DNA from 3 places in the Pseudomonas sp. BW7P1 genome. Region 3 is predicted to be linked to each of the others. Evidence: predicted binding sites of a transcription regulator. Region 3 holds the regulator's gene; each other region holds the start of a gene.
The links. Region 3 encodes sigma-54, which starts transcription at its own class of promoters, with help from an activator protein. Its sites were predicted from a motif close to ANTGGCATNNANNTTGCTNT; they were not measured.

Region 1: the regulator sigma-54 is predicted to act here: its motif matches at 1,581-1,600, upstream of NWV16_RS08350 (flagellar basal body rod protein FlgF).
Region 2: the regulator sigma-54 is predicted to act here: its motif matches at 2,029-2,048, upstream of glnK (P-II family nitrogen regulator).

Annotation. Positions count from the first base shown of each region.
Region 1 is NZ_CP103374.1:1,844,788-1,848,061, reverse strand. Features, by position in the region: gene flgG (flagellar basal-body rod protein FlgG) at 1-740, opposite strand, end outside; gene NWV16_RS08350 (flagellar basal body rod protein FlgF) at 786-1,526, opposite strand; gene NWV16_RS08345 (sigma-54-dependent transcriptional regulator) at 1,712-3,274, opposite strand, start outside.
Region 2 is NZ_CP103374.1:6,100,256-6,103,529, forward strand. Features, by position in the region: gene NWV16_RS27670 (ammonium transporter) at 114-1,451, opposite strand; gene glnK (P-II family nitrogen regulator) at 1,489-1,827, opposite strand; gene NWV16_RS27680 (accessory factor UbiK family protein) at 2,241-2,501, shown strand; gene NWV16_RS27685 (Bro-N domain-containing protein) at 2,896-3,274, shown strand, end outside.
Region 3 is NZ_CP103374.1:1,196,126-1,199,399, reverse strand. Features, by position in the region: gene lptA (lipopolysaccharide transport periplasmic protein LptA) at 1-331, shown strand, start outside; gene lptB (LPS export ABC transporter ATP-binding protein) at 331-1,056, shown strand; gene NWV16_RS05220 (RNA polymerase factor sigma-54) at 1,242-2,735, shown strand; gene hpf (ribosome hibernation-promoting factor, HPF/YfiA family) at 2,809-3,117, shown strand; gene ptsN (PTS IIA-like nitrogen regulatory protein PtsN) at 3,129-3,274, shown strand, end outside.

The sequences.
Region 1 (3,274 bases), 650 kb from region 3:
ATCACCTTGGAATTCATCTCGTAGGCACGCTGGGTGGTGATCATGTTGACCATCTCTTCCACGGTGCTGACGTTGGAGGTTTCCAGGGTGTTCTGCAGAGTGGTACCGAAACCGTTCAGGCCCGGAGTACCGACCTGCGGCGCGCCGGAAGCAGCGGTTTCCAGGAACAGGTTGTTGCCCACGGCTTGCAGACCGGCCGGGTTGATGAAGTCGGCGGTCTGCAGGTTGCCGATCACCTGGGCGGCAGGGTTGCCGGCCACGGTGATCGACACGGTGCCGTCACGGCCGACGGTGAAAGTCTGGGCGTTGTTCGGGATGACGATCGCCGGCTCCAGGGCAAAACCGCTGGCGTTGACGATCTGGCCATTGGAATCGAGGTGGAACGTACCGTCACGGGTGTAGGACGTGGTGCCGTCCGGCTGCAGGATCTGGAAGAAACCACGACCGTCGATGGCCATGTCCAGCGGCTGCTCGGTTGTTTGCAGGCTGCCGGCGGTGAAGTTTTTCTGGGTGCCGACGATGCGCACACCAGTACCCACCTGCAGACCCGACGGCAGTTCGCTGTCCTGGGTCGACTGGGCGCCTGGCTGACGCTTGATCTGATACAGCAGGTCCTGGAACTCGGCGCGGTCACGTTTGAAACCCGTGGTCGACACGTTGGCCAGGTTGTTGGAAATGGTGGTCAGGTTGGTGTCCTGGGCGGACAGACCGGTTTTGGCAACCCATAGAGCCGGAAGCATTCGATTCTCCTCGTGCGCCTGTTTTACGGCGCGACGTTCTGATAATTAGCTGATCTGCAAGACCCGAGCCATGGCCTGGTCGTCGTCTTTGGCGGTGTTCATCATCTTGACGTGCAACTCGAACTGCTTGGCCAGGGCCAGCACCGAAGTCATCTCTTCCACGGCATTGACGTTGCTCGACTCCAGGAAACCCGACACCAGCTTGACGTTGGCATCGGCCGGCGCAGGCTGGCCGTCCTTGGTGTAGATCGAACCGTCCAGGCCCTTGTTCATGTTCTTGATGTCCGGGTTGACCAGCTTGATCCGGTCGACTTCGGCCATGACACGCGGGCCTTCGCCCATCGCACGAATACTGATGGTGCCATCCTCACCGACTTCCACCTGCTGCTCCGGCGGAATGGCGATCGGTCCGCCGTTGCCCAGGACCGGCATGCCGTTACCGGCGCGCAGTACGCCAAGGGCGTCGATGTTCAGGCTGCCGGTGCGCACGTAGCTTTCGCCACCGTTGGGGTTCTGCACGGCGATAAAGCCGTTGCCACTGACGGCCACGTCCAGGTCACGCCCGGTCTGAACCAGCGAACCCTGGGTGAAATCGGTGGCGGGCCGCTCGCTCATGGCAAACGCACGCGCCGGAAAGCTGTCACCGAACACCGGCATCGAACGCGCCTGTTCCAGGTCGCGCTGAAAGCCATTGGTGGAGATGTTCGCCAGGTTGTTGGCATGAGCCTTTTGCGCCAGTGCGTTCTGGCTGGCGCCGGTCATTGCCACATAAAGGTACTTGTCCACACTCTTTCCTCTGCATGCCGGACGTTTGCCGCCCACTGCTGTACTGCTGAGCCATAAGCAATTTGCAGACCAACTTTTTTCTGGCGGCCATAAGCCCGATAAACAAAGGACTTGCGGGGTTTCGCGGGATTGAGGGAAATGTATCGAAGACGAAAAACCGGCGGTGTCATGCCGCTTCGCGGCAATCAACCAGACCGGTCGGAATCACTCGACGCGTCTTTGCCGACTTCGTACTCTCGCAACTTGTTGGCAATGGTCGTATGGGAAACCCCAAGCCGCTTGCCCAGTTGCCGACTGCTCGGGTGCTCGGAATACAACCGCTCCAGCACCGCCTTCTCGAAGCGCCCGACAATCTCGTCCAACCCGCCCTCCAGCGAAAAATCGCCAAGCGGCTGACGCACGCCATAGTCCGGCAGGCGGATGTGCTCAGCCTTGACCGTCCCGCCATCGCACAGCGAAACCGCCTGGAACAGCACGTTTTCCAGTTGTCGCACGTTGCCCGGCCAATGGTAATGACTGAGTCGGTCCATGGCCGCCGGCGACAGTTTCGGCAGCGGGCAACCGATCTGCCGGCTGGCCTGATCGAGGAAGTGCTCCACCAGCGGCGTGAGTCCGTCGAGGCACTCGCGCAGCGGCGGGATGTGCAGCGAGAGCACATTCAAGCGATGGTACAGATCCTGGCGAAACTCCCCTCTCGCACACAGTTCCGACAAGTCCACCTGGGTAGCACAGATCACCCGCACATCCAGGTAAACCTCTTCATCGCTGCCTACACGCCGGAAACAGCCGTCCTGCAGGAAACGCAGCAATTTCACCTGCAAGCGCGGACTCATTTCGCCGACACCATCGAGGAACAGCGTGCCGCCCGCCGTCAGCTCCAGCAGCCCGAGCTTGCCTTCGGCACGCGCACCTTCAAAGGCGCCGGGGCCGTAGCCGAACAATTCAGTCTCGGCCATCGACTCCGGCAGCCCCGCGCAGTTGAGCGCCATCAGCGGCGACTGGCCGCGCGGGCTCGCCAGATGACAGGCCCGCGCCAGCAATTCCTTGCCGGTGCCGGTTTCACCCTCGATCAAAAGAGGCGCGTCCAGCGGTGCCATCCGCCGGGCTTCGCGCACCACCGCCGCCATCACTTTCGAGCTCTGGAAAATGCTGTCGAAGCCACGCAACTCCTGTTTGCGCACGTTATAGATGCGTTCGCCGACCCGATCCGCCCGGTGCAGCGTCAGGACCGCGCCGGCCATGGCTTCGCTGTCGTCATGCTCCGATTGCAGCGGCGCGATGTCGGCCAGAAAAATGTCCCCCTTGACCTTGACCCGCATGCCATTGATCCGCGATTTGTTGGCGCGCACCAGCTCCGGCAGATCGAAATCCTCGGCATACCGTGACAGCGGAATCCCCGGCACTTCATCCACCCGCACTCCCAGCAACTGTGCCGCCGCGCGGTTGGCGGCCACGATCGATCCCCCCATGTCGATCGACAGCACCGGAAACTCCAGCGCCCCGAGCAACGCGTTCAGCTCCATGTGCCGGCGCTCGCTGGGCATCAATCCCACTCGTTTCACGCCGAAGACGCCGGCGATGGCTTCGAACTTGGGCCGTAACGCCTGAAACTGCAGATTGATCAGGTTCGGGCAGTGCAGGTAGATCGCATTGCCGTGCTCTCCGCCGACTTCGCCGCGAGCGACGTTGATCCCGTACTCCACCAGCAGATTGAGAATGTCGCGCAGGATGCCGATGCGGTTCTGGCA
Region 2 (3,274 bases), 1.2 Mb from region 3:
CCGTCGTAAACACGACCAAAGCCGTACGAGAATTCCATTCAGCCACATCAGGGATGAAAAATTCCGGACAAAAAAATGCCCGGCGAACCGGGCAAGTTTTTTGCGGCGCGTGCTTACAGGTTGTAGCCGCGCTCGTTGTGTTGTGCCAGATCCAGGCCTACCGATTCTTCTTCCTCGGTCACGCGCAGACCCATCACGGCATCCAGCACCTTGAGGATGATGAAGGTGACGATCGCGGTGTAGATCACGGTGAAGCCGACGCCTTTGCACTGAATCCAGACTTGTGCGGCGATGTCGGTGACGGTGCCGAAGCCACCCAGCGACGGTGCGGCGAACACACCGGTGAGGATCGCGCCGAGGATACCGCCGATACCGTGCACGCCGAAGGCATCCAGGGAGTCGTCATAACCGAGTTTGCGTTTCAGGGTGGTGGCGCAGAAGAAGCACACGACGCCTGCTGCCAGACCGATCACCAGTGCGCCCATCGGGCCCACGGTGCCAGCGGCCGGAGTGATCGCAACCAGGCCTGCAACCACACCGGACGCGATACCCAGTGCGCTTGGTTTGCCGTGGGTGATCCACTCGGCGAACATCCAGCCCAGTGCGGCTGCGGCGGTCGCGATCTGAGTCACCAGCATCGCCATGCCGGCGGTGCCGTTGGCGGCTGCGGCGGAACCGGCGTTGAAGCCGAACCAGCCAACCCACAGCATCGCCGCGCCCATCAGGGTGTAACCCAGATTGTGTGGCGCCATCGGGGTGGTCGGGAAGCCTTTGCGTTTACCCAGTACCAGGCAGGCAATCAGACCGGCCACACCGGCGTTGATGTGCACCACGGTGCCACCGGCGAAGTCGAGTACGCCCCAGTCCCACATCAGGCCGCCATTGCCGGACCAGACCATGTGCGCGATCGGTGCATAGACCAGGGTGAACCAGATGCCCATGAAGATCAGCATCGCGGAGAACTTCATCCGCTCGGCGAACGCACCGACGATCAGCGCCGGGGTGATGATCGCGAAGGTCATCTGGAAGGTGATGAAGACTGCCTCGGGGAACAGCGCCGCCGGGCCGGTCAGGCTCGCTGGCGTGACACCGGCCAGGAACGCCTTGCCGAATCCACCGACGAACGAGTTGAAGTTGACGACGCCCTGCTCCATGCCGGTGGTGTCGAACGCGATGCTGTAGCCATAAATGACCCACAGGACGCTGATCAGACCGGTAATGGCGAAGCACTGCATCATCACGGAAAGAATGTTTTTCGACCGAACCATGCCGCCGTAGAACAGCGCGAGGCCGGGAATGGTCATGAACAGCACGAGGGCTGTGGAGGTGAGCATCCAGGCGGTGTCGCCGGAGTTCAGGACTGGAGCTGCCACTTCGTCTGCCGCCATGGCCAGACCGGGCATTACGATAGACAACAGGGCGCCTAGCCCTGCGAATTTACGCAGAGTCATATTGTTTTCTCCTGGGGCGTTGGGTTTGTGGCGGCGCTTAGATCGCGTCGGTATCGGTTTCGCCGGTACGGATGCGAATCGCCTGTTCCAGATTGACCACGAAGATCTTGCCGTCACCGATCTTGCCGGTGTTGGCAGCCTTGGTTATCGCCTCGATAACCCGATCCAGATCCTTGTCGTCGATGGCCACGTCGATTTTCACCTTGGGCAGAAAATCGACCACATATTCCGCGCCGCGATACAGCTCGGTGTGACCCTTCTGCCGACCGAAGCCTTTGACTTCAGTTACGGTAATGCCCTGCACGCCGATTTCGGACAGCGACTCGCGCACGTCGTCCAGCTTGAACGGCTTGATGATGGCAGTGACTAGCTTCATGAAACTCTCTCCCGAATTGGTGGACTTGCCCCAGGAAAACAAACCCGACTCAAGTCTAAGCGCAGTGCCTGGCTTTGTAACGCATCGTCGGCCCTACCCGCCCGACTGACGCCAGCTAACCGCTCCCGACGAAACTCCCCGTCCCGTCCGGCGCACTGCATTCGTCACAGCGACTGCATCAGTGCATGGGTCACAACCGACTAAGCAGAAAGCTTGCCATCTCGCCAAAATCCCCTGATTTCAATCCCTTGGCCGCGGCCGTCGATGCCATCACCGAAATGGCACACGGGATACGCACAACAACGGTGCGCAGCCGTTCGTCCTTTTGCGCGAAAAGCGTGCATCCCGGCCCGCGCGAATGACTATAGACACTGCGTGATACACTGCCGGCCATTGTTTCCAGGACATATCCCATGCTCGCGCCCAAAGACTTCCTCGACGCCCTGAGCGGCACCGCCTCTCGCCTGTTCAGTGGCGACACGCCACTGCCAAAAACCGAAATCGAAAGCCAGTTCAAGATGCTGCTGCAAAGCGCCTTCAGCAAACTGGACCTGGTGAGCCGGGAAGAATTCGATAGTCAGATGGTGGTACTGGCGCGCACTCGCGCCCGGCTTGAGAGCCTTGAGGCGAAGGTGGCTGAGCTGGAAGCGAAGCTGACGCCGCCGGCCGAATAACACCTCGTTTCTTTGTGAATGCGGCCCCTTGTGGGAGCGGGCTTGCCCGCGAATGAAGGTCGGAACGACCTTCCCGCCAATCAGGATTCGCCGCCGACTCTCGGCAGAATCCTACAGCTTGCAAGCCCGTCGTCCGATTGCGTCGTGAAGCCCTGATTCCTAAGCTCACCCAATGCTGAATGTTCAGCACCGGGTTTGGCGGCTCGGAAAGCTTAAGGCGCACGACAACCATGATGGCGGTTATGTTTACCGCCACATCGAGTCATGGCGGTTGTGCGTGGGAGACCTTCGGGTCTGCCGGGTCCCTTTTGCTCCGGTTCGCCAACCCGCGTACGACTGCCACCAATTGTTTGGCGACAATTGAGGGCAGCCCTAAAGCAAAAGGAGCTGTTCAATGAATAACGAAGATACGTATCTCACTCCTCAGGTTTTCACCCGCTACAAACTCCCCCTCCACGCCCTCCTCATCCAGAACCAACCCTGGTTCTCTGCCCGTGATCTGGGCCGCCTGCTGCATATTTATCTCAACGAACGCATGCTGCGAAAACTCGACCCGGACCAATACCAAACCCGCAAAACCCTGATCCACAACCAGATCGAAAATACCCTCCTGATCAGCGAATCCGGCATCTACGCCCTCCTCGTCTATCACTACTGCCCCGAATACCGTGCCCTGCGCGAATGGCTCACCCATCAGGTCATCCCCACCCTGCGCGACGCCCAGCACCCCACCACAAGCGAACGCCCACAGCTAAGCCTGCTGAATTGGCCCG
Region 3 (3,274 bases):
ACGCAACCCGGCCGGCGAAATCGATGTGGTGACTTCGGTAGGCAACCTGGCCTACTTCGAACAGCTGCAGACCGCTGGCGACAAGAAACCGGTCCAGGGCTGGGGCAAGACCATCCAGTACCACGCACAGCAAAACCGCGTCGTACTGATCGACAGGGCCAAGGTCGTCGACAAGGACAACAACACCACTCAAGGCGAGAAGATCGTCTATGACACGGTGAAAAAACTCGCCAGCGCAGGTCGCGCCACCGGCACCAAGGTCACCGAAGCCCGTCCGCGCATCGACATGGTGATCCAGCCGAAGAAGAAAACCGACGAGAAAACCCAGTAATGGCAACTCTGAAAGCTCAGCACCTGGCCAAGGCCTACAAAAGCCGCCAGGTCGTGCGCGACGTCAGCCTGTCGATCGACAGCGGTCAGATCGTGGGCCTGCTCGGACCGAACGGCGCCGGCAAGACCACCTGCTTCTACATGATCGTAGGCCTCGTGCAGGCCGATCAGGGCCGCGTCCTGATCGACGACCTGGACGTCAGTCACCAGCCGATGCACGGCCGCGCCAAGGCAGGAATCGGCTATCTGCCGCAAGAAGCGTCGATCTTCCGCAAACTGTCGGTCGCCGACAACATCATGGCCATCCTGGAAACCCGCCAGGAACTCGACAAGGCCGGTCGTCGCAAGGAGCTGGAAAGCCTGCTGCAGGAATTCCACATCAGCCATATCCGCGACAACCTCGGCATGAGCCTGTCCGGTGGTGAGCGTCGCCGGGTGGAAATCGCCCGTGCGCTGGCCACCGCACCGAAATTCATCCTGCTCGACGAACCGTTCGCCGGTGTCGACCCGATTTCCGTGGGCGACATCAAGCAGATCATCCACCACCTCAAGGCCAAGGGCATCGGTGTACTGATCACCGACCACAACGTCCGCGAGACCCTGGACATCTGCGAAACGGCCTACATCGTCAACGACGGCCAGCTGATCGCCGAAGGCGACTCCGCCACCATCCTTGCCAACGATCTGGTGAAGGAAGTGTATCTGGGTCACGAGTTCCGCCTCTAAGCGCGACAGCGTTCGACCAGCCGTCCGGTGCTGTAACGTTGAAGCGCATTTTTATAGGCTTTTATTGTTACAGCGCTCTAGGCAAACACGACAGTTTCGGGCATATAATTTGCTTGAATTTGGCGCTTCGGCGCCCTGTAGTGGATGGCGCATAGCGCCGGCGAATAAGGTGTTAAGCCCCTGCCATGAAACCATCGCTAGTCTTGAGAATGGGCCAGCAGCTGACGATGACACCGCAGCTGCAACAGGCCATCCGCCTGCTCCAATTGTCGACCCTGGATCTGCAGCAGGAGATCCAGGAGGCTCTGGAATCCAATCCGATGCTCGAACGCCAGGAAGATGGCGACGACTTCGACAATTCCGACCCGCTGGCCGACAGCGCCGAGCAGAAGCCCAATACCGAGATTCAGGAGCCTTCCTATCAGGAAACCGCGCCGACGGTCGACAATCTCGAGGACGGCGAATGGAACGAACGCATCCCCAACGAATTGCCTGTGGACACCGCCTGGGAAGACGTCTACCAGACCAGCGCCAGCAGCCTGCCCAGCAGCGATGACGACGAGTGGGATTTCACCACCCGCACCTCCGCCGGCGAAAGCCTGCAAAGCCACCTGCTGTGGCAACTGAATCTGGCGCCGATGTCCGACACCGACCGCCTGATCGCCGTGACCCTGATCGACTGCATCAACAATCAGGGCTATCTCGACGAAACCCTCGAAGAAATTCTCGATGCGTTCGATCCGGAACTGGACATCGAACTGGACGAGATCGAAGCCGTCCTGCATCGCATCCAGCAGTTCGAACCCGCCGGCATCGGCGCCCGCAACCTGGGCGAGTGCCTCTTGCTGCAGTTGCGCCAGCTTTCAGCCAAGACCCCCTGGCTCAATGAAGCCAAACGCCTGGTCACCGATTACATCGACTTGCTCGGCAGCCGCGACTACAGCCAGTTGATGCGGCGCATGAAGCTCAAGGAAGATGAACTGCGCCAGGTCATCGAGTTGGTCCAGAGCCTCAACCCGCGCCCAGGCTCGCAGATCGAATCCACCGAAGCCGAGTACGTGGTGCCTGACGTGATCGTGCGCAAGGACAACGAGCGCTGGCTGGTGGAGCTGAACCAGGAATCGGTGCCGCGCCTGCGGGTCAACGCTCAATACGCCGGTTTCGTCCGTCGAGCCGACACCAGCGCCGACAACACCTTCATGCGCAATCAGTTGCAGGAAGCCCGCTGGTTCATCAAGAGCCTGCAGAGCCGCAACGAAACCCTGATGAAAGTGGCCACCCAGATCGTCGAACATCAGCGCGGCTTCCTGGAGTATGGCGACGAAGCCATGAAGCCCCTGGTCCTGCATGACATTGCCGAAGCGGTGGGCATGCACGAGTCGACGATTTCCCGGGTGACCACGCAAAAATTCATGCATACCCCCCGGGGCATCTATGAACTGAAATACTTTTTCTCCAGCCACGTCAGCACCTCCGAAGGCGGCGAATGCTCGTCCACGGCGATCCGCGCGATCATCAAGAAACTGGTCGCTGCGGAAAATCAGAAAAAGCCGTTGAGCGACAGCAAGATCGCTGGTTTACTGGAGGCACAAGGCATTCAGGTGGCTCGCCGCACCGTCGCCAAGTATCGCGAATCCCTCGGAATCGCGCCTTCGAGCGAACGCAAGCGGTTGATGTAAGCCACGTTACAGCGTTCCAGTGGCAGGCTCTTCGGCCTGCCGCTTTATGCACTGGCAACGAAGGAGAAGCTGTATGCAAGTCAACATCAGTGGACACCAACTGGAAGTTACCCCACCTCTCCGTGAATACGTTGAGCAAAAGCTCAAGAGGCTTGAGGGACATTTCGACAAGATCACCAACGTGCAAGTCACGATGTGCGTCGAAAAACTGAAGCAGAAAATCGAAGCCACGCTGCATATTCCCGGCAACGAGGTCGTCGCCAACGCGGAACATACCGATATGTACGCGGCGATCGACGCGCTGACCGACAAGCTTGATAAACAACTCAAAAAGCATAAGGAAAAGACCCAGAGCCTGCTCCAGGGCGCGACCGGTCGATAACCCCCACCCCCATGATCCGACTTGAAAGCATCCTGACCCCCGGCCGTTCCCTGGTGAACGTGCCGGGCGGCAGTAAAAAGAAAGCCCTCGAACAAATTGCCAACCTGATCGCCCGGGAAGTCCCGGATCTGGAGATGCAAGACGTCTTCGAAGCGCT